Regions from separate parts of the Desulfosporosinus acidiphilus SJ4 genome, predicted to be linked through region 3. Evidence: riboswitches for the same ligand, from Rfam matches in the RefSeq annotation. Region 3 holds a riboswitch; each other region holds the start of a gene.
The links. Region 3 has a riboswitch for cyclic di-GMP ahead of DESACI_RS06105 (chemotaxis protein CheW). Riboswitches for the same ligand answer to the same signal wherever they lie in the genome.
Positions count from the first base shown of each region.

Region 1: another riboswitch for cyclic di-GMP. It lies ahead of DESACI_RS23275 (Ig-like domain-containing protein); the one in region 3 lies ahead of DESACI_RS06105 (chemotaxis protein CheW).
Region 2: another riboswitch for cyclic di-GMP. It lies ahead of DESACI_RS13625 (HD-GYP domain-containing protein); the one in region 3 lies ahead of DESACI_RS06105 (chemotaxis protein CheW).
Region 4: another riboswitch for cyclic di-GMP. It lies ahead of DESACI_RS21580 (response regulator); the one in region 3 lies ahead of DESACI_RS06105 (chemotaxis protein CheW).

Region 1 covers NC_018068.1:4,496,118-4,501,409, reverse strand. Annotated here, with positions in the region: gene DESACI_RS20720 (DUF5667 domain-containing protein) at 1-638, shown strand, start outside; gene DESACI_RS20715 (hypothetical protein) at 912-1,208, shown strand; tRNA gene DESACI_RS20710 (tRNA-Leu) at 1,288-1,370, shown strand; gene DESACI_RS25605 (hypothetical protein) at 1,867-1,995, shown strand; cyclic di-GMP riboswitch class I at 2,175-2,259, shown strand; gene DESACI_RS23275 (Ig-like domain-containing protein) at 2,362-3,966, shown strand; gene DESACI_RS20700 (Ig-like domain-containing protein) at 3,998-5,292, shown strand, end outside.
Region 2 covers NC_018068.1:2,996,628-3,001,919, reverse strand. Annotated here, with positions in the region: gene DESACI_RS13635 (CBS domain-containing protein) at 98-466, shown strand; gene DESACI_RS13630 (D-alanyl-D-alanine carboxypeptidase family protein) at 647-1,882, opposite strand; cyclic di-GMP riboswitch class I at 2,223-2,305, shown strand; gene DESACI_RS13625 (HD-GYP domain-containing protein) at 2,475-3,623, shown strand; gene DESACI_RS13620 (GerAB/ArcD/ProY family transporter) at 3,531-4,640, opposite strand; gene DESACI_RS13615 (divergent polysaccharide deacetylase family protein) at 4,814-5,292, opposite strand, start outside.
Region 3 covers NC_018068.1:1,352,073-1,357,364, reverse strand. Annotated here, with positions in the region: gene DESACI_RS23485 (aspartyl-phosphate phosphatase Spo0E family protein) at 142-300, opposite strand; gene DESACI_RS25730 (Mu transposase domain-containing protein) at 467-715, opposite strand; gene istA (IS21 family transposase) at 687-1,592, opposite strand; gene DESACI_RS06110 (methyl-accepting chemotaxis protein) at 1,984-3,126, opposite strand; gene DESACI_RS06105 (chemotaxis protein CheW) at 3,139-3,585, opposite strand; cyclic di-GMP riboswitch class I at 3,675-3,756, opposite strand; gene DESACI_RS22980 (TetR/AcrR family transcriptional regulator) at 3,924-4,706, shown strand.
Region 4 covers NC_018068.1:4,715,017-4,720,308, reverse strand. Annotated here, with positions in the region: gene DESACI_RS24660 (hypothetical protein) at 1-74, opposite strand, end outside; gene DESACI_RS21585 (late competence development ComFB family protein) at 446-787, shown strand; gene DESACI_RS21580 (response regulator) at 812-1,213, opposite strand; cyclic di-GMP riboswitch class I at 1,326-1,412, opposite strand; gene DESACI_RS21575 (diguanylate cyclase domain-containing protein) at 1,516-3,027, shown strand; gene DESACI_RS21570 (LysR family transcriptional regulator) at 3,082-3,948, opposite strand; gene DESACI_RS21565 (Na+/H+ antiporter NhaC family protein) at 4,070-5,292, shown strand, end outside.

The DNA.
Region 1 (5,292 bases), 1.8 Mb from region 3:
AAGCTAATAAACTACTGCAGCAAGGAAAGCCGGATGCCGCTGAAGCCTCTTTGTCTCAATATACGGATAAAATTACACAAGCCCAGAATTTTATTAATCAAGTTAAAGATCCAAATTCTCAGGAAGCTAAAACTCTGGCAATAGCCTTATCTAACGTGAATACTAACAATATTAAGGTGTTAAGCGGTTTATTAGATAAGCTTCCTCCTCAAGCGGCCCAGAGGCTGGCTCTAAATATTGTAAGTTCTATGGAAAAGGCTGTTTCAAAAGCATCTTCTGCATCTAATACAACTACCACTGCACCTGCTGCTGCATCAACGTCTCAAACAACTGCTGACCCTGCTGCCGTGAATTCTAATACTACAAGTACTTCAGCGGTTACAAGCAATACCAAGGCTTTAGAAAAGCAAGCCGATACAGCTTTAGAAAACTTTAAGAAATCCCTGAAACAAAAGAAAACGCTACCTCGGGATGATCAAGACCAGGATGAGGATAATCATGGGACTCAACAAGTTCAGATTGCTCCGCAAGCTTCAGTAACCCGAGGAACCATGATGACGATAAAAGGTTCGGCAAATTCAGAGCATCGCGATGAGGCAAAGGGTAAGAACGGAAAAGAAAACCATCGGGACGATTAATCAACCACAGAGAAAGTTCCCTGAATTAGGTTGGCTCTGAGAAATTGTTCCCAAGCAATTGTCCATAAATCTCCCACACCACACTGAGGGTGCGGGAGATTTGTCGTACTATTAGAAAGTATAACCTTCGGTTGTATACTGCAAGAAGCATTAATTCGTGCGAAGACAGTGTCTTCGAGCGCCAGCTAAGTTTTCTTTACGGAATGGTTCTCGGACTTGGATAAACCATGGTATACTGGTGTCCAAGACTTAGACCTTTAAGGAGGAACACCTTTGAGCAGAGCTAAACCAAATCAGAATGACCTGCGTCGTTCCATTGGATATAATATGATCACCTTTATGAGTGTTTTCATTTTTTTGCCGATCATTTGGTTTATTCATCTGTTTTCCAACGATCCGGGTTTATATTGGCGTTGGGGCATAAGCTCGGCAGTCCTTGTCCTAATCAATGTCGTCTTCTACTATTGGGAATATCCAAAGGATTGGCTGAAGAATTTGTTCGCTCTCATTGGAATTGATCTGATCATATTGCTTTTAGAGTATTTTTGGCTGCTGCAGAGCATGGGGTAAACATAGGGGCGGATACTTAGTACTTGCCTTCCCGTGAGATTTATGATATGATACCATTCGTTATATGATTATATGACATGCGGGAGTGGCGGAACTGGCAGACGCACTGGATTTAGGTTCCAGCGGGCAACCGTGCAGGTTCAAGTCCTGTCTCCCGCACCATAATTTGTCTGTAAACCCGCATTTCATGCGGGTTTAACTTTTTTTAGAGGCTTTTTAAGCCTCATTTTTGACCAAATACATAAAAAGAAGGCATGATCAAGTTCGTTCAGGTAGTTGGTCATATTTTCATCAATTCGCTGGAGCTTCTTAGTTAAGATTTTTTTTGTTATACATTTTCTTTCGCCCATAAACCGCCCGGAATTTCGAACCATCGACGGCAATCAGCTCGCGTTCGTAGAGTTTCAGGTCGATATATACTTTGACAAACGCCTTAAAGACATATTTAATAGCCTTTGCATTATTTTTGCGAAAGTAAGGCTTATGGCACAAGGGTTTGTGGGATTTTAAATTAGAATTTGAAAGGGATTTATGGGCAAATCTAGCGAAGTTGGTTTTAGTAATCCAGCGGAGTACTGAATGAGATTTCGTTAATTTAAAAAAATAGTATCCTTCTTTTAACCGTTTGGATTTAGACGGGCTAAAAGGAGGATTTTTTGTGTCTATACGAATCAAAAACTTAATAAGGATTTTTGATGGGAAGATGTCTAATATTTTCTTAGCCATGAAGAAAGCACTGAGGCGCAAAAAAGCAACAATTAATGGTGTGGTTAATTTCGCTAATTAGTCAGGTAACTGCAACATTGATTTCAAGATTAATTTATGTTAGATCAACCATCGAAACTCCTAATTTGCAGAAATTAGCTATTCCCCTATTGATTATTCTTTGTAACTTGTTAATGCTCTAAATTTCGACAGAATATTCAATTTGCAGATGTTACAATAAGGCAGATAAGGATTTTAGACTAGCAGCAAAGGCAAACTTGGCGAAGGCCAAGGACGCAAAGCTATGGGTCTTCCAGTCATTGCTGATGATTGCCAAGCTACCGAACAGTAAGGAAATTGGCCGCTATTGTTTAAATAGTGACTATTTATATTAAGAGAAGGTGAGGAGAATATATTGAGAAAATTACTACTTGGGTTAATAGTATTATTGAGTATATTCGCATTTCCAGGTGTGACATTGGCAGATACAATGCAAACAGCGGCAAATTTGACTGACCTTCAAAGCTTAATCTATCAGGATATGGTAGACAGAGAGACTCCTTTTGAAATTAAGTATACGGGAGATGTCCAAACATTAGAAAACGGGAACCTAATGTCTACGATGAATAAAGCGTCTACTCAAGATGATTATCTTGCTCTTTCTTTCTCAGATATACAATATAACGCAAATGTCATAAGTAAATATGATACTGTTTTAACCTTCACGGTAAGCTACATTACGACAAAGGCTGAGGAGGACTTTGTTACTAGTCAAGCACAATCCATAGTATCAAGCATTATTACTCCTGGCATGACTCCTGACGAAAAGGAAAAAGCGATTCACGATTACATAACGAGTCACGTATCTTATGATTACAGTCTTCAATATCATAGCGCATATGATGCTTTAACATATGGGAGAGCTGTATGTCAAGGATATGCTATGTTAATGGAAAAAATGCTGAATGACGCAGGAATTAAAACGATAATAATTAAGGGCTATCTCAATGGTAATCAGCCGGAGGATTTTCATGCCTGGAATATGGTTCAACTTAATGGATTTTGGTATCAAGTTGATGCGACAAATGACGGTGTCCTAAATAATTTGTTTTACAATGTTACTGACATATTTTTGTCACAACATGGTTTTACTTGGGATAAAACAAAATTTCCACAAGCAGCAACTCTATATTCATCATCAGGTTCAGTCATTGGCATAGCTCTCAGCAAAACAATGGATACAATTGCAGTTGGAAGCAACGATACTTTAGTTACAACCATTACCCCCAGTAATGCGACCAATCAAGCCGTTACGTGGAAATCAAGTAATCCTTCGGTGGCAACGGTTGACCAGAACGGTAAGGTTTTAGCGATTAATGGTGGAACGGCAACAATTACTGTTACAACTCAAGACGGTAATAAATCTGCCTCTTGTCACGTTACTGTCCCTAATTCTGCGACAAACATAGCCTTGAGTCCTGCAAGCACAACCATCGATGTAGGATTTACAAAATCGTTAAGCGTTGTGTTTAGGCCGAGTGCTACAACGGACAAAAAAGTTACGTGGTCATCAGATAACACTTCTGTGGCTGCTGTAGATACTAACGGTAATGTAAAAGGCATTGCAGATGGTAGTGCTAATATTACTGCAAAAAGTGATGACGGAGGATTTGTCGCAACGTGTGCAGTAACGGTTCAAACGGGCGTTACGAAAATAGTCCTTAGTAAGACGACAGACACCATCAATGTTGGAAACAACGATACTTTGGTTGCCGCTATTACTCCCAGTAATGCGACCAGTCAAGCCGTTACCTGGAAATCAAGTAATCCTTCGGTGGCAACGGTTGACCAGAACGGTAAGGTTGTTGCTGTTAAGACGGGAACAACAGTAATTTCAGTTGCGGCTCAAGACGGCAATAAAGTTGCCTCTTGTCAAGTAACTGTTCCCAACTTAGCGTCAAGCATTGCCTTGAATCTCACAAGTACAACCATCGATGTAGGATTTACACAATCGTTAAAACGTTGTATTTACACCAAGCAATACGACGGATAAAAAGGTTACATGGTCATCGGATAATACTTCAGTGGCAACAGTAGACGCTTATGGACGGGTAAAAGGAATTGCTTTGGGTAGTGCCAATATTACTGCAAAGAGTGATGACGGAGGACTTTCCGCAACGTGTGCAATAACGGTTCAAACGGGCGTTACGAAAATAGTCCTTAGTAAGACGGCAGACACCATCAATGTTGGAAACAACGATACTTTGGTTGCCACCATTACTCCCAGTAATGCGACCAATCAAGCCGTTACCTGGAAATCAAGTAATCCTTCGGTGGCAACGGTTGACCAGAACGGTAAGGTTGTTGCTGTTAAGACGGGAACAACAGTAATTTCAGTTGCGACTCAAGACGGCAATAAAGTTGCCTCTTGTCAAGTAACTGTTCCCAACTTAGCGTCAAGCATTGCCTTGAATCTCACAAGTACAACCATCGATGTAGGATTTACACAATCGTTAAACGTTGTATTTACACCAAGCAATACGACGGATAAAAAGGTTACATGGTCATCGGATAATACTTCAGTGGCAACAGTAGACGCTTATGGACGGGTAAAAGGAATTGCTTTGGGTAGTGCCAATATTACTGCAAAGAGTGATGACGGAGGACTTTCCGCAGCGTGTGCAGTAACGGTTCAAACGGGCGTTACGAAAATAGTCCTTAGTAAGACGACAGACACCATCAATGTTGGAAACAACGATACTTTGGTTGCCGCTATTACTCCCGGTAATGCGACCAATCAAGCCGTTACCTGGAAATCAAGTAATCCTTCGGTGGCAACGGTTGACCAGAACGGTAAGGTTGTTGCTGTTAAGACGGGAACAACAGTAATTTCAGTTGCGACTCAAGACGGCAATAAAGTTGCCTCTTGTCAAGTAACTGTTCCCAATTTAGCTAAAGGTATCTCAGTTAATCCCGATATTACAACAGTTAACATTGGTGTAACGAAAACATTAAGTGTTACTTTTAGGCCAAGTGATACTACCGATAAAAAAGTTACATGGTCATCGGATAACCCCTCCGTGGCAACGGTAGATGCTTATGGTCGCGTTAAAGGAATAGCTGAAGGGAGTGCTAATATCACAGCAACTTCAGAAGACGGAGGATTTACCTCAACTTGTGCGTTACTCGTTCAAACAGGCGTTACGAAGATCACGCTTAATAAGACATCAGATATCGTTAAAGTTGGAAACAGTGATACCTTAGTGGCAACCATCACACCGAGCGATGCAACAAACCAAAACTTTACCTGGAAATCAAGCAACCCTTCAGTAGCAACGGTTGATACTAATGGGAACGTTACCGCAATTAAACCAGGAAG
Region 2 (5,292 bases), 1.6 Mb from region 3:
CCTGGAAGACTGTCAGTATTTGCTGGCAGTCTGAATTTATTTATCAAGGAGCTTACCTCACTGATAATATTTAATTGATGCTTGATGGTTCAAAAAGATGGCGGAAAATTTGTTTATTAATGCTAAAAATGAACCGGTAGGTTTTGTCAGTGATGGTGATATTATGAAGAATATAGGTTATCAAGATCCGAAGATTTTCTTTATCGATGCTTTTAACTCTGCTTCATGGGTTGATACTGAACCCTTTGATGAGAAAATAAAAAACCTCATGAATCGTAATGTCATGGAAATAGCGACTAAACGAGTGATAACGGTGGATGTAAACGAAGATCTTGATCAAGTGGCTAAGATTCTAGGCAACAAGAAAATCAAAAAAGTTCCTGTTGTGTCTGAGGAGAAACTTGTTGGTATTATTAGCCGCGGAGACATTGTACGTTTTATCGTCAACAATTATATTTACCAATAAGCGACACGTTTCTAGCTTTAATAGAAATCGGAGTCCCCATACTTAGAGTAAAGGTCTTAGAAGGGCATAAATAAAATAGCCCCCTGTTTGAAATGTCTCATGACTGTTTCAGGCAGAGGGCTATTTTATGTTTCGATATTTATTTTATAAAGCAGCACGATTTATTAGACTTGGGAATTCTTAGAAACGAATCAGTTTCCATAGTAATCCAGGTTGGTTGATGGCTTGAGTATTCTGAAGCGGAACAGATTGAACCCCTTGGCCGGTTTGGATTTTTAGAGTGGCGATGTTCGTGTTTGCTGGCAAAGGAAGTTCTGTATTTTTCAGATTTATGGAATAGTTAATTTTCATTCCAGGATAGCCAAATACTTTAACGGGTTCTGTAGCTTTTAACGGACTGTTGTTTTGCCATGCAGTGGTTAGTTCGCCATAACCTGAGGTGGGCTGATCGAGAGTATATAGCTTAAATTGAGATCGAACCTGATCCTGTATGTTGACATTAGCCTCAAGAGCACTTTGGAGAGATTGTTGTGTAACTTGACCTAACACAGCACCAATAATGTAATGAGTTTCATCGCCCGCTTGAACAGGTGTTGCAGAGATGAAGCAGCCCCCTGCAGCTGATGTAGAACCTGTTTTTATACCAACAATTGCGTGCTTTCCGAGCATACCATTTACATTATAGACAGTTCCGGCTACGGGCAGGGTCACTTGCGGCATAGCAACAATTTGACGAAAAACAGGATCCTGCATTGCAGCTTGAGCAATTTTTATTTGATCAACAGCATTGCTGACAGTAGTTTCACTGACACCACTGGCATCCGCATAGTGAGTTTTAGTCATACCAAGGGATTTGGCAGTTTCGTTCATCTTGGCAACAAAATTCTCGTTAGATCCTGATACCCAGCGCCCTAAGGTATCTGCCACATTGTCTCCTGACGGAAGTAATAGACCTTCAAGAAGCTGTTTTTCAGTAAGAGTTTCTCCTTCTGCAACCTTTAAGACGGAATAGCCATTACTTAAATCGCTTTGGTAGCTTGCGACATCCTGAGCAGTCATGGTTAATGTGGGACCGTTTTCACCAGGCTGCAATGGATGAGTTTTTAAGACCAAATAGGCAGTCATTATTTTTGTTACACTAGCAATAGGAACAGGACTTTGGTTAGAAGTTGAAGCGACAACACCTAAATTTTCTGTACCAACAGCTGATTCACCCTGCGTGGGAAATGTTACCGAAAAGTGGCCGGGTAACGATGAAGACGTTGATGTCACTTTCGCTTCCATGGAAGGGAGAGCACCAGTAAACCGACCATAAGCTAGCACGCAGACTAACAAAACAATGACTAAGAATAATATTCCTCTGATGGGAAACATAGGAACCTTGCGAGACGGGGAAGTGGACGGAGTCCCAGACATAAAATAACCTCCTTAATAATATTTAATGTGAACAGTTTAATTTTACAGGAAGAGTAAGGATTCGACAAATGGGTAATCATAACTTTTTCATTTGGGCATCGTTTTTACATAAGTTTTTATTGGTAAAAAGTATTTTAGACGACGAATAATAAGTGATATACAGTACTTAAATGTCAAAAAAGTTTGTAAAGTGTTCCAGAATTAGTAGTATTGTAATAAAAGGATAAAAATTTGTTATAATGGGCAAAAAATGTTGTTCTTTAGAATATTGTATAATATACTACCTTTCAGTGGAGATTAATCCCTTAAACATTAGTAGGAATAAAAGTTAATTAAACTTCAGTGCTAAAGGCAAACTCAGTGAGAGCTGAGGACGCAAAGCCACGGGTCTTAGATTCTTGATAAGATAGCCGGGTTACCATATAAAATTGTGTCGCCGATCGTTGAGTTCGGTGCTTTATTTTTTTTATGGTTAAGAACCAACATTAACAGGTAAAACAAAACAACAAGAGTTTAAGAGACACTACATTTAATGTTTCTCAAAGGGAATTTACATATAGAGAGCAAAGAGACGGAGGGAGGGGGAAACTCTTTGAATTGGTTATTAAAACCTGCACAATTAAATCTTACGGTAGGAATGCCTGCAAGTGCAGATCTATTTGATAAAGCCGGTGTATTATTACTTCATAAAGGACAGCCAGTGACAGAAGGTATAGGAGATCTTTTAAGGAAGAGAAAAGTTTATATTTGGGATAAACAAGAGGATGATGAATATCCCTCTAGAAACAGTGGGAAACCATTCCCCAAAGATGTCTATGAAGGTTTAGTTGGTTCCTTATGGAATATTTTTCATGAAGCAAAACTGATTACTGCCGAACAAATAGAAAAAACCATCGTTCTCGTGGAAACAATCGTTGAACAACTAAAACCACTCAATGTTTATTTGAACTTAGATGTTGTACCCTTGGACCTTGAACAGTTTAGAAACTATGATTACGGTACATTCGTGCATAGTTTGAACGTAGCTATTTTGGCAACCATGACAGGTATGCGTTTAAGGTACCCTGAGACAAAACTTAAGCATTTAACCTTGGGTGCCCTCCTGCATGATTTAGGCAAATTGAATATTCCCAAGGAAATATTGAATAAACCGGGTAATTTAACCGAGAACGAATTAGCTATTATGAGACGTCATCCTCAGCTTGGAGCAGAAATGCTGGAGAATTGCAACTTATTGACAAGCATAATGGATACGGTGATTAAACATCATGAACGTTGGAATGGGACTGGGTACCCTTTTGGATTGAATAAGCAAAAAATTCATCTGGATGCACAAATTGTCGCTGTTACGGATGTATTCGAAGCTTTAACGGCAGACAGGCCCTATCGAAAAGGTTTACCTCCCTATTATGCCCTGGAAATGATTATAGCAGGAGCAGATAAAGCCTATAATCCACAAGTTGTGAAAGCTTTTCGAGAGAGTTTAATTTTATACCCGGAAAATTCAGTGGTGACTCTCAATACCGGTGAAATTGGAGTAGTTGCAGCAGTTCCGATGCAGATGCCGACACGTCCTTTGGTTCGTCTTTTACTTGATAATAAAGGCAGGACAATCAATAAAACTCAGTATGTAGATTTAATGCAAGATTTAACTAGGTTTATTGGTCGTGTGGAATATGATTTTCCAATGAGAGGCTGCCCAGAGTGCTGGGATCCAAACAAGGGCAAATGGAAAAATTAAATAACTTTCGACAAAAGAAAGCTTAGTACTTAAATAAAATCCTTTCTGAACCCCGAAAGCTATTGTAAGAAAGACGACACTTGTGATGAGCCTCCATTTGAGGCCTTTCAAATTAAAGACGGTTTCTAATCCCCAACTTGTCATAAAAAAATAGGCGCTGCATTTAATAACTAAGGCTCCAAGCCAAACTCCCATAAATAGGGATTCGACTCCGGCAACCGTCCTGCTTATTTCTACCATTTTTCCTAATTCTAGAATACCGAATAATAATCGGATGGTTTCCGTCGGACCAAAGACGAGAATCTGGATAACAACAACAACTGTATCTAAAATCCCCACAAGAAATCCAATTCGCCAAATTGCAGATTTTAATTGAGCGAAATCTTGCCTATTACTGTGAGGTAAAAATCTAATAAATCCCGCCAAGAACAGGATATAGACCATGGGAAAGGGGATCACTTTAAAGACTCCCCAAAGCAGAGGGATAACTCCGTTTTCCAGAAATGGAAGGAGAGCACCTTGTTCAATTCGTGGGATCGTTAGGAAAATATTAAGAACTAAGGCAACAACAATGATAGGCAAGAGAACTTCGGAAAAACGTGCAAACACTTCTATACCTGAAGTTGCCAAATAAAACACAAGAATTAGCCCACCAAGGTAAAGAACCCAACGGGGAACTAACGGCATGATGGATTGTTCGTAAATAATACCAATAAAGGCTAATAATAATCCACCATAGTAGCAAGAGATGATGAAATAGACAGAACCAATAAGTTTGCCGACCCATCTCCCTAAGATTAATTCAGAGATCTGCAATAAATTTTTTTCTGGGTAATGGGCTGAAAGAGAAAGCACCATAATACCATAGGGAATAGTCAGAGCAAATCCTGGCATGATAGACATCCAACCATCTCGCCCTCCCGCCTCTGTAACGAATGTTGCAATGAGAAGGAACGTTCCGCCCATGAGAACAGATGCCCCTAAGGTCATAAATTGATGTACTGAAATTCTTTCCATGGTTCCCTTCCGGCGAAAGAGTCTCACGTAATACGGAAGTATTGCTAGATAAACTCCCGGAAATAAACGTGGTATCTTGTAGTTTGCCCGCTGATTCACCTCTTATCCTATATTCGTCGATTTGCCAATGTGAATGCATTCTAAGTCAAAGTGAGTGCTTTATTAACAAAGGATTATGGACTTTTTGCCTGAGATTTTAATAATTTGGATAATGAGACTATTTCTATTCCCTGGGCTTTTATTTCCGGCAGCATCTCCTTGATTGCTCTAGCTGTATTGGGACCTTGTGGGCCAACATGCCCGATACCTATAGCCTTGCCGGAAGTTTTGGCTTTCGAAATTAAGAGCCGGATTTGTTTCTTAATAGAATTCAGGTCCGACGAATTATCTAGGAATACATCTCGGGTACCTGAGATAACACCTGCATTATTAGCCTCTCGAGCTAAGATTGTTGATTCAGTGGTCTTGCTGTCCAGAACGAATAAATGATGGTCTTTAGCCATTGCTATTAAAGTTGCGACAATTTTAGGATTTTCCGTACCTTTCGAGCCCATATGGTTACTGATCCCAACAGCATAAGGAATCTGCCTGAAACTTTCTTCGAGTCGGGTTCGTAGTTCCTGAGACGATAAATTGGTTGTAAGGGCACCGG
Region 3 (5,292 bases):
ATAAATATTCCTTCTTTGTAATTATAGTAATTTTTTCAAGTCCTACAATTTATAGTCTGAGATAGTTATTCATAATTATTCAAATAACAGTAAAAAACCCCACCGAAAGTGAGAGCATGCTTTTATATAACTATTCTCAACTTAAGCGACATCTCTCATGCTATAGTATACATTTAATAATAAATCGAGCCTCTGGCTAAGTTGAATAACTTCAGGGTCGACAAGTGGTTTATTTAACCCCAAAATATTTAATTTTCCTCGTAAAATCTCAATAGAATTCAGTATTTCTACAGCACTCATTCATCGTCTCACTCCCAATGGTATATTTTGGACATTATCTCAACACGATTGCTATTATATTCCGGGTGTTGATTCGTGTTGGTGACGGTGATGGGGTGGCATGTGACCTAGATTAGTAACATATCGTGATCCTGTATGACGTCGTTGATGGAATGCCACACGTTCTCTATTGTCGTTTGGAATTTTCTATCGTTGTTGCTGTGACTCTAAGGGGCACCAGCTGTTTATACAAGCCATGGGGCACCGAATAATGGAATCCATCGTATTCGACATGGTAGTTTGCTGGCGTTCTGCGCACGATGTAATCTGCATACTCAAATTGAGTGTAAGGTAATGATCGTAAAGCTGGTTTATCTAATGCCTCAAAAACACTTTGACGGTTGCCCTTACGTTTTTGAAAAGGCCGTTTGACCAATTCCTTTATACGATTTTGTATTTATATTTAAAGCCTCAAATCCAAAGAAACGTTTTCCACGTAGCCACTCTAAAAGCCAGATTTCCAACCAGCCTACGCTACTTTCTACCGGAGCCTTATCTTGAGGCTCACGAACCCTTGCTGGCAATATTGCCACTTCGTAGTGTTTAGCAAATTCCCAGTAAGACCGATTAATGGCCGGATCATAGTAACTGGGTTTTGTCGTGGCTGTTTTGCAATTATCCGGCACAATAACTCGTGGAATGCCGCCTAGATATCTGAGTGTATTGACATGCGCTAGAAGCCATTTATCTAATTTTTCATCAGGGAAGGCTTCAACGTATGGATAGGAACTGTCTCCAAGGGTTGCTACAAAGAAATGGGCTGTATGGGTTTCTCTGGTGGCGCTGTCAACAACACAATTCAAGGTGTCGCCCATCCAATCTACAAACAATTCTTTGCCTGGTTCGCGATTCTGCGCCATGATTACGTTTTTACCAGATTCATTCTTCCAGCTAAGATAACGTTGACAAAAGCGACTATAGCTTAATCCATTGGTATTTTCCGCTTTGTAATCTTCCCAGAGATATTGCAAATTCAGACGTTTATTCGCTTGCAATCGTTCATGGATACTGCGCCAATCTGGATCCTCTTTAAGGGAATGGCCATAACTGTCTGGATAGAGTAAGAGCTTGATTTCATCATTGGTCATTTTTTCAGCCACATCGTATCGAAGTTTACAATTTCGGCAGCGTTTCTGAATTTCTCCAACCGTGGATTTATCACATTTAACACTTTGAGCGATTTCTCTTTGAGAATAGCCATCTTCTATTAGTCTTAAGATTTCTAGAACTTTCACTGGTCCTTCACACCTCATTTTCTTCCTCCCGTAAACGTGCTAAAACACATTGTACAGGAGTTCAATATCGAGGTGCCGGTTTATTGGCTGGATGTTACAAGAACAGTGGCCGGATGCCGCAAGAATACTCACCGCCCTTGCTGTGGGTGGCTTTTAACCGTGCCACTCTATTTTAATACTACTGAAAGGAAAAACTCATATCGGGCTTGGATTATTCAAAAAAGCCCCCCCCGAGGTTCGGGAGGGAACTTTTCATTCTTGACTGGAATGTTTTAAGTATAAAATAGTTTTCATTTAGGTTTCTTTTCATTTGCTTATTTATAAGTTACAATAAATGTTATTTAGATAATTCACAAATGATTTCCATACCGATTATTTCCTATTGAAGATAATATCGACACAAATAATACTATAGAGTTTTAGCTATGGTATTTAGTTCTCCTGACATAGACGTTATTTCTTCGATACTCGCTGTAATCTCTTCCGAGGCAGCCGCTTGTCCTTGGCTAGCATCTAATGACCTATTGCTTTTCTCGCTAGCCTCTTCGACTTTCTGTTTGATTGTATCTGTTAGTTGCTTAATCTTTGGAACCGTACTTTTTGATTGTGCCGAAAGCTTCCTTATTTCTTCTGCCACTACTCCGAAACCCCGACCTGCATCACCTGCTCTTGCTGCTTCAATAGCAGCATTTAAACCCAACATCTTTGTTTCATCCGCAATTTCTTTTATAAAGTCGGATACTTCATTTATTTTTTCTGACACATTAATAATCTCTTTAATATCCGAGTTAAGATCTTCCTCATTTGAATGAATTTCCATAGCCGACGCCGATAGTTCTTCTATAGCAGCAGCAATACCAGTTAAACTGTTTTCGAGGTTCTCAGACATTTCACGTAATGTTCCAGCTGTTTTCTTTGGTGTAACAATCCCTATTGTGGCTACAATATCCCCATCCTCAACCAATGGATAATTGGCTACATTAAGCGGAACACCAACCCTTGAAGCATCAACGTCTTCGATTATTGGTTGTTTTGACTTAATAACTCGATAAGCTACATCTGCTTCGCTTAAATCCTTTCCAACTGTAATTGTCGGCATATCAAATTTCCGGGAAGGTTGAGTATAGGCAAACTTTGTTAGATCTGACATATATAAAAATGCTCCTTCATGGAACATTTCTGCTAAGATTGGAGCAAAATCGTTGAAAGCTGCTGCAACGGGATGGAGTTTAGGGAAAGCAATTGAAAAAGCCCCTACAGTATCGCCATTGTCATCAATTACTGGAATTGATACAATGGATACTCGTTTTCCGTAGACTGTTCGAGGAATATTTTGCGTTAATACCTTTTTTTCATGTATCGCTTGCATTGTAGTTGTATCGTCATTGAGCTTGTTTCCAACTGTAAAGATGTCCATTGCGAACGAATCAGATGCTTTTACCCATACAAAGGTGTCCTTCTCTACCAAGCCAAACACAACCCCACCGGGTATTAAATTAACCAAAAATTCAGCTAAAGTCTTACACGACTCAATACCTGCTAACGCTATCATAATTTTTTACCCCTATTCGTTGCTATTTGTTAGTACCTCTGTTTTAAATTTTAGGCCATCCAATAAAAGGATTAATCGGTCATCAATACGAGCTATTCCTTGAATACGATTACCGCCAAGACTCAATAACTCAGAACTAAGTTTTTCAATGGTTTCATCCTCTATTTTTATAACTTCTGAGACATCATCGACAATAATTCCTATCAATGAATTCTCTAAATCAAGGACGAGAAGACGGCTATCGGTACTTCTTTCTGTATGTGTAAACCCAAACCTCATTTTCAAATCGATGATTGGGACCACTTTACCTCTTAAATCGAATACACCTTCTACGTAGGAAGGCATATCAGGAATTATAGTGATCTGCTTAGGAATACGGATAATTTCTTGTGTGTGACCTATTTCAATGCCATATTCTTCTTCACCAAGTTTAAATACAACCAATTGTACAGAGCCCATCTTTATCACCTCCTTATAACTCTATTCCTTAATATAAAAGTCGCCAAACCAAAAAAGCTTGACAGCAAAAACATCACATAAACTATATTACAGGTAACTCAGCTATCTTCAATTCAATAGAAGACCCGTGGCTTTGCCTCCTGGTTTACACAAAGTTTGCCTTTGTCATTTTATTAGATGGCATTAAGCAATTATTGGGTTGAAATACCATTATTTTAAATTCTAACTAGCTCATTATCACTTGATATAGAACAGAGTATACTTTACACTTACGGTACTAAGTTGACTTTGAGTTGATTCTAGTACCAAAATAGTATATTGTCAATAAAAAGATAAATATGACGAATAAGAAAGAAGTGTTTCATATTAGTGCCGAAATACACGAAAGAATTTTAAAGATTGCGAAAGACATAATTGATACTGAAGGAATCAAATTCTTAACCATTTCAAGAATCGTAAGTAAATGTGAAATCAGCAGGAGAACATTTTATGAATCATTTACCTCTAAAGAAGATTTAATCAACGAACTTAAGGAAATCACCAATCGTTATGAATTTCCGTCCAATATCAGAAACGAACTAATTCTAAAGGCATTAGTTCTCTTCTCTCAAAATGGATATATAAATACCGATATGGAAACGATAGCTACATCTGTTGGTATCAAAAGAACCAGCATATATGCCTATTTCGAAAGTAAAGAAGATCTTCTTGAAAACTGCATTTTATATGAATTAGAAAAGAGAATGGCGTTTACAAAGGAGATTATCGAAAAATACAGCAACAACCCAATACATATTCTGAGAGAATACATCAGATACAATTGCAGGTATTCAAATAGCCCTACTTCTATATTAACTAGTCTAGCTAGAAGTTTTGCTCTGAATAATAAACGAATTGAAAAAGCTTATAACAACTTTATTGACTTCAGAATCAATAAAATTGTTGACCTCATAGAGGCCGGAATGAGCAAGGGGTTATTCAATAATAATCTTAACTCAATAAAAGCCGCCAAAGTCTATGTAACAATGTTCAATGGTTTAAGCCAAGGACCTTCTATTGACCTCATGTCTATTGAAGAACAATTATTTAAGATGTACTATACCTTTCTAATGAGTAGTTAAAATATAGATTACCAAATGCAACCAGTCTATTAGTTCCAATAGAAAACAAGGACACAAATTGTAATTTTTTACCTTACTTTTGTATTAATTTGTCCAACTATTAGAAATATTCATTTTCCAACATAATTTCGCATTTATCGGCATCACGAAGTAAGATTATTCACTCAGGTGCGTCCATATGTATTTCTACCCCGAGATTATGGCCAAGTCATTCTCTTGTTCGGCAAACGATTTTATCAAAGTCAGGTTCGACCAACATTTTGGGCCTAGCCCCTTATGCTTTTGTTTTCCTTCATTACTATCCTCTCCAAGAATGGATTTTTCAAAATTATAAGTTTTAAGGCACATAGAAAATGAACCACATGTTATGCATTCAAGCTTCTGTATATTAAAAAACAACTAATATTAATTGTAATTTAGAGATCATGGTAAAGACTTTCAATAAAATAGTATCCCAAAATATGGTAAATAATCATTAAATTCTATTAAGCGGCTTTTTTGAATTCTCACATTAGCTACATTAGGATTTGCATATAAAAATATAGATCGATGCACATTATATTAATCGATCGTGTTAAAAGGAGGT
Region 4 (5,292 bases), 1.6 Mb from region 3:
GTCTCCGGTATGAAAGTTCCTGCCTTAATAGTCTTACCTAGAGGGGCTGCGGTTTTCTTATTTATGTTAGTCATGATAAAGCCCTCCTTTTCAAATTGAATAGCAGGATGGCTCAGTCCATCCTGCTAAACTTAAGTTTTTATTTAGGTTGAGGTGGTCTGACTTGAGGAGTTGGAGTGCCTTTTCGGGGAGAAGATGGGGGATTTCCTTGAGCATTCATATTGCAGTATTCTCCTTTTTGATAATCTTCAGCATTAGTCTTTGCAATATCTAATTTTCTAAACGTGGTTGGGAGTTTGCCCTAAAGAATTAGGAAAAAAGAAGCAATAATGTGCTTTTGGCACGTCGTTTCGTGCTGATTGACACTAGTATAAGTTACCAAGTTAGAATAATATAAAATTGAGAAGCTAATTGCTTAAGTTAAAAGATCAAAGGAGTTAAGAGAGTGCTGCAAATTACGGATCATCAGGTTAAAAACTACTCGGAAATTTTAGTTAACCAAGCATTAGAAGAATACCTTCGTGATAATGTTATAGTCTGTACTTGTCAACGCTGTCTTGCAGATATTATGGCACTTGCTTTAAATTGTTTACCAGCTCGGTATTATGTTACTTCACTTGGCGAAGTAATTATAAAATCACAATCAGAAGACCTCGCAGAACAAGTGCGTCTTATGTCAATTGTTGCTCATGCAGTGCAACAAGTTGGCGCAAAGCCTTCACATGAACTTAGCAAGCCTATAACCGAGACAGAGGAAGTTAAAAAGCAAAGCCAAAGCGCTCGTTAAATGAGGGCTTTGGCTTGAAGAATATCACTGCAGCTGCTCTTCGGATAACAGGTTATCTACAACAATACCGAGCTTTTCTAAATCAAAGGGCTTAGTCATTACAAAATCGATATTGCCATTGTGAATTAACTCGTTAATTTCTTTTTGATCTGCATAGGCTGATATTAAAATGATTCGAGTGTTGGGATTGTAACCAAGTAATCTCTCCCGAAGTTCTAATCCATTGATGCCTGGCATTTTAATATCTGATATTATGAGATCTGGTGACTGGGTTTTAGCCAATGATAATGCTTCAATCCCTGTAGTGGCAGTGCTTACAACATACCCTTTCGAAGAAAAAAGAGCTTTTAAGAGACTGCGAATTCCCAGATTATCATCAACAATTAGCAAAGAACCTTGATTCAAGCCAATCCATCTCTCTTTCAATAATTTGTTTAAAGATTTTGATAAATCAACCGATATTAAGGTATGCCATCTCGAGGCAAACAATTTCACGCAAACAAAAAGAAAGCAACAAAATAGCTGCTCACATTTAATAGTTTGCAGCCAGGCTGTCATATTCCATGGGAAGTTAGACCCTATAGCTTTGCGTCTTGTTCTTTCGAACAATTTGCCCTAGATAATATTTTGTTGTTAGTATGCTAGTATTTAGTATTTTCTTCCTGTATTGTAATCAAATTTAATACAAATTACAATAATAACTTTTCGGAGTAGATTGAGGAGTTCCTATGACTGAGATTGGAAAAGTCTTGCGGAAACGATATATTATTGGCCTTTCCCTCATTGCCTTTTTAGTATTGCTGGGCCAGTGTGTTATTCAATACACTATCCAGCAGGAATCGGGATATTCTATGGTTATTAATATTGCCGGAAGACAGAGGATGTTAAGCCAGCGTATTACAAAGTGTGCTTTGGGGTATGAACTGGACCATAATGCTTCCGATAGAACTCATTACCTCGAGGAGCTTAAGGAATCGGTAGACGAATGGGAATCTTCTCGCGACAAACTATTATATGGAGATCAAGTCACCGGACTTTCGGGTCAGAATAGCGCTGCAATCATATCACTCTATGCAAAGTTAGATCCATATTATCAGAAGATCTTAACTGCCGCCCAAGACATTATTGTGGGCGGGAATACAAAGGAACCGCTCTCTGACAATAATCTTGCAACAATCCAAGCTAATGAAGAATCATTCCTCAAGGTAATGGATGCCATAGTTTTTCAGTATACGACAGAAGCTAATAACAAGATTTCTGTCATCCGAACTACAGGAGTTGCTTTGATGCTGCTCACCTTTATCGTTCTGATGTTGGAAGTCCGGTTCATCTTTAGGCCGGCGGAACGTATTATTGACGATTCATTTAATAGTATCAGTGATAATAATGAAAATATTGAAAAACTATTTGAACTGGCACCTGCGGCACTTTTTTTAATGCGCTTGCCTGACCTTAAAGTTTTGCGGATGAACAGTCTTGCTGAACAATTTACCGGGACTTCATTTGAAAGTAATGAATCGGACTCACTCTTAAAGTATTTGGAGGAAAACTTAGAAAATGACAGTAACTTGGTTGAAAAAATGGTTGAGGGCATCGCTTTCGCCGATGAGGAAGCTGTTTTTAAAACAGAGGATTCAGTAAAGGCGGTATTAGTTTCCGCCAGCACTTTTCATTACGAGAATAATCCCGCTATGATTCTCAGTATGATGGATATTTCCAGGCGGAAAAATGCGGAGGAAATTCTTAAAAAGTACGCATCGACAGATGAATTAACCGGACTATTGAATCGGCGTTCCGGTAAGATCATTTTGGATAATGCAATTGAAAGAGCTAAAGCAGAAAACACCGACCTGGCGGTTTCGTTTTGTGATATTGATGGTCTTAAATATGTAAATGATACCTTTGGTCATGAAGAAGGGGATTGGTACATAATTGCCATTGCAGAGGCTATTACGTCAAATTTACGTAAAGGCGATTTTGCTTTCAGATATGGAGGAGATGAGCTAATTCTTATCTTTAATAACTGTGATGAAGAGAAGTCTCGAATAATTGTCAAGAGAATTAATAACTCCATAGAACGTAAAAAAATTGAGTTTGAGAAACCCTACAATATGAGCCTGAGCATAGGTACTGTACATCTATTATCCAAAGATAATACAAGTGCTGATGATTTGATAGCAGAAGCGGATAACCTCATGTATGAAGAAAAGAAAAGGAAAAAGGTCCAGCGACTCATGTGATAATTTTTGAGTTCCGAATTATTATGTCGCGAGGTTCAACATGGTTGAAGGAATTCACGATTTAAATAACTCAAGAAAATGTCTGGCAGGAGCCGATAGGTAACGATTCTTCATCCATATTATTACGATTCTAGTTGCCAATGACTCTTCCTTGATCTCCCTGTACAGAAGTTTCGCATCGGGTACCAGTCCAATCATGTCCCTGGGTATAATAACAATCCCCATGCCGGTATTCGCCCAGTTAAGCATAAACCGGGTATCATCAATTCTACATATTATGTTTGGTTCAAAGCCTGCCTTGCGGCAGGCCTCTTTAATGTTGCCGGTATACCTGTTGTGCATAAGCAAGGGTTTGCCTTCAAGTTCCGTTAGTTCCAGAATTCCACTATGGTTGTCCCAGAAAACCTCTTTAAGAGCACCGGCTACCATGGGTTCTTTGGACAGGTGTATAGCTTCAAAAATATCCTGATTGAAGGGCGTCCTAATAAGTCCTATCTCGACAATGCCGCTCTTGATCAATTCAAGAATCTCAAATGTACCGCTCTCTCTAATATAAAAATCAACATTTGGGTAGTTTTTATGAAAGCATTGTATCTTTAAAGGCAAGAGCATTTCTCCGGCTGAGGATATAGTTCCAATGGCAAGCGTCCCTTGAAGCCCCTCTTTTAAATCCTTTAGTTCTTTAGCGGTTTTCTCCGTTAGTTCTAATATTTGTTTTGCCCTTTTCTGGAGAAGCCGCCCTGCGTCCGTGATCTGTATTTTGCGCGTGCTGCGTTCTGCCAGAACGACCCCGAATTCCTCCTCCAGAAGTTTGAGCTGTTGGCTCAAAGGAGGTTGGGCTATGTGCAGCCTTTCTGAAGCTCTTGTAATATTTCCCTCTTCTGCAATAGCTAAAAAATAGGATAGTTGTCGTATATCCATATCATCACCCTAATTTATATGTTATTAGTATAAATATAATATATTTTAGATATTTCTCATATATATCATACCTTATTATAATAAAACTCGGAAATTATTAAGAGTCTTAACTTTCGAAAGGATGATATATACGGGTATTAATCTCGGCATTATTGCTTCTGCAATCATCATTATTCTGGGTGTTTCCCAAAACATATCGGTGGGTATCTTGTTAATGGCTTGTTGGCTGCTCTTTGTAATAATTAGCCTAACTAAAGGTTATAGCATCAAGAGTATTTTTGAGATGTCTATCCTGGGAGGAAGAAAATCATTCGTTGTTGTTGAAATACTTCTCCTTATCGGCGCTGTGACAGGTGCCTGGATGGTCTCAGGAACAATTCCCGGAATCGTATATTATAGCCTTCACTTTATTCAACCCAATACCTTTATCCTGCTGACATTCATAATTTGTTGTGCTGTTTCATTTTTGCTAGGTTCCGCCACGGGAACTGCCAGCGTTGTGGGCCTGCCGCTGATTATTATAGCAAGAGGCGGAGATGTTAACTTAAATATCGCGGCGGGAGCAATTATTGCCGGTGTTTATTTCGGCGACAGATGCTCTCCCATGTCCTCCAGTGCGGCTTTGGTAGCGAACCTGACGGATACAAATCTTTTCCAAAATATAAGAAATATGCTTTATTCTTCGCTTGCTCCTTTTATCTTGTCTTTAGGTTTTTATTATGAATTGTCGAGATTAAACCCCTTAAAAGTTGGGAATAACAATTTGCCTCAGGAAATTCTGAGAACGTTTAAAATCGAATACTTGGTACTTATTCCGATCGTCGTAATACTGGTGCTCTCCTTTCGTAAGATAAGTATCAAGTACTCTATGTTTTTAAGCGTATTTGCCGCCTTCGTCATTGCTGTAATAGTCCAAGGTTATCCCCCCCTGGAAGTGATGAAGGATATACTATTTGGTTTCAAGCTCAATTCTCATAGCTTCCTGCAGAATATCCTCGCAGGAGGCGGAGTAATATCCATGGTCAAAGCCTGTGTCATAGTCTTTATAGCTTGCTGCCTTGCAGGGATTCTTGAAGGGATAAATGCCTTCGACGGTATTAAAAATGTCCTTCATAGTAAAAAACCAACCGGGCCCCTGCTCTATGGAATTACAGCGATGTTAAGTACACTGACGGCTGCTTTGGGATGCTCACAGTCCATAGCCGTAGTCATGACGAACCAAATAATGAAGGATTGCTATTTGCAAGAAAACTACCGGTTTGCCTTAGATATTGAAAATTCCTGTATACTTACATCTGCGCTGATTCCCTGGAACGTAGCGGCTCTGCTTTGTACTACAACGCT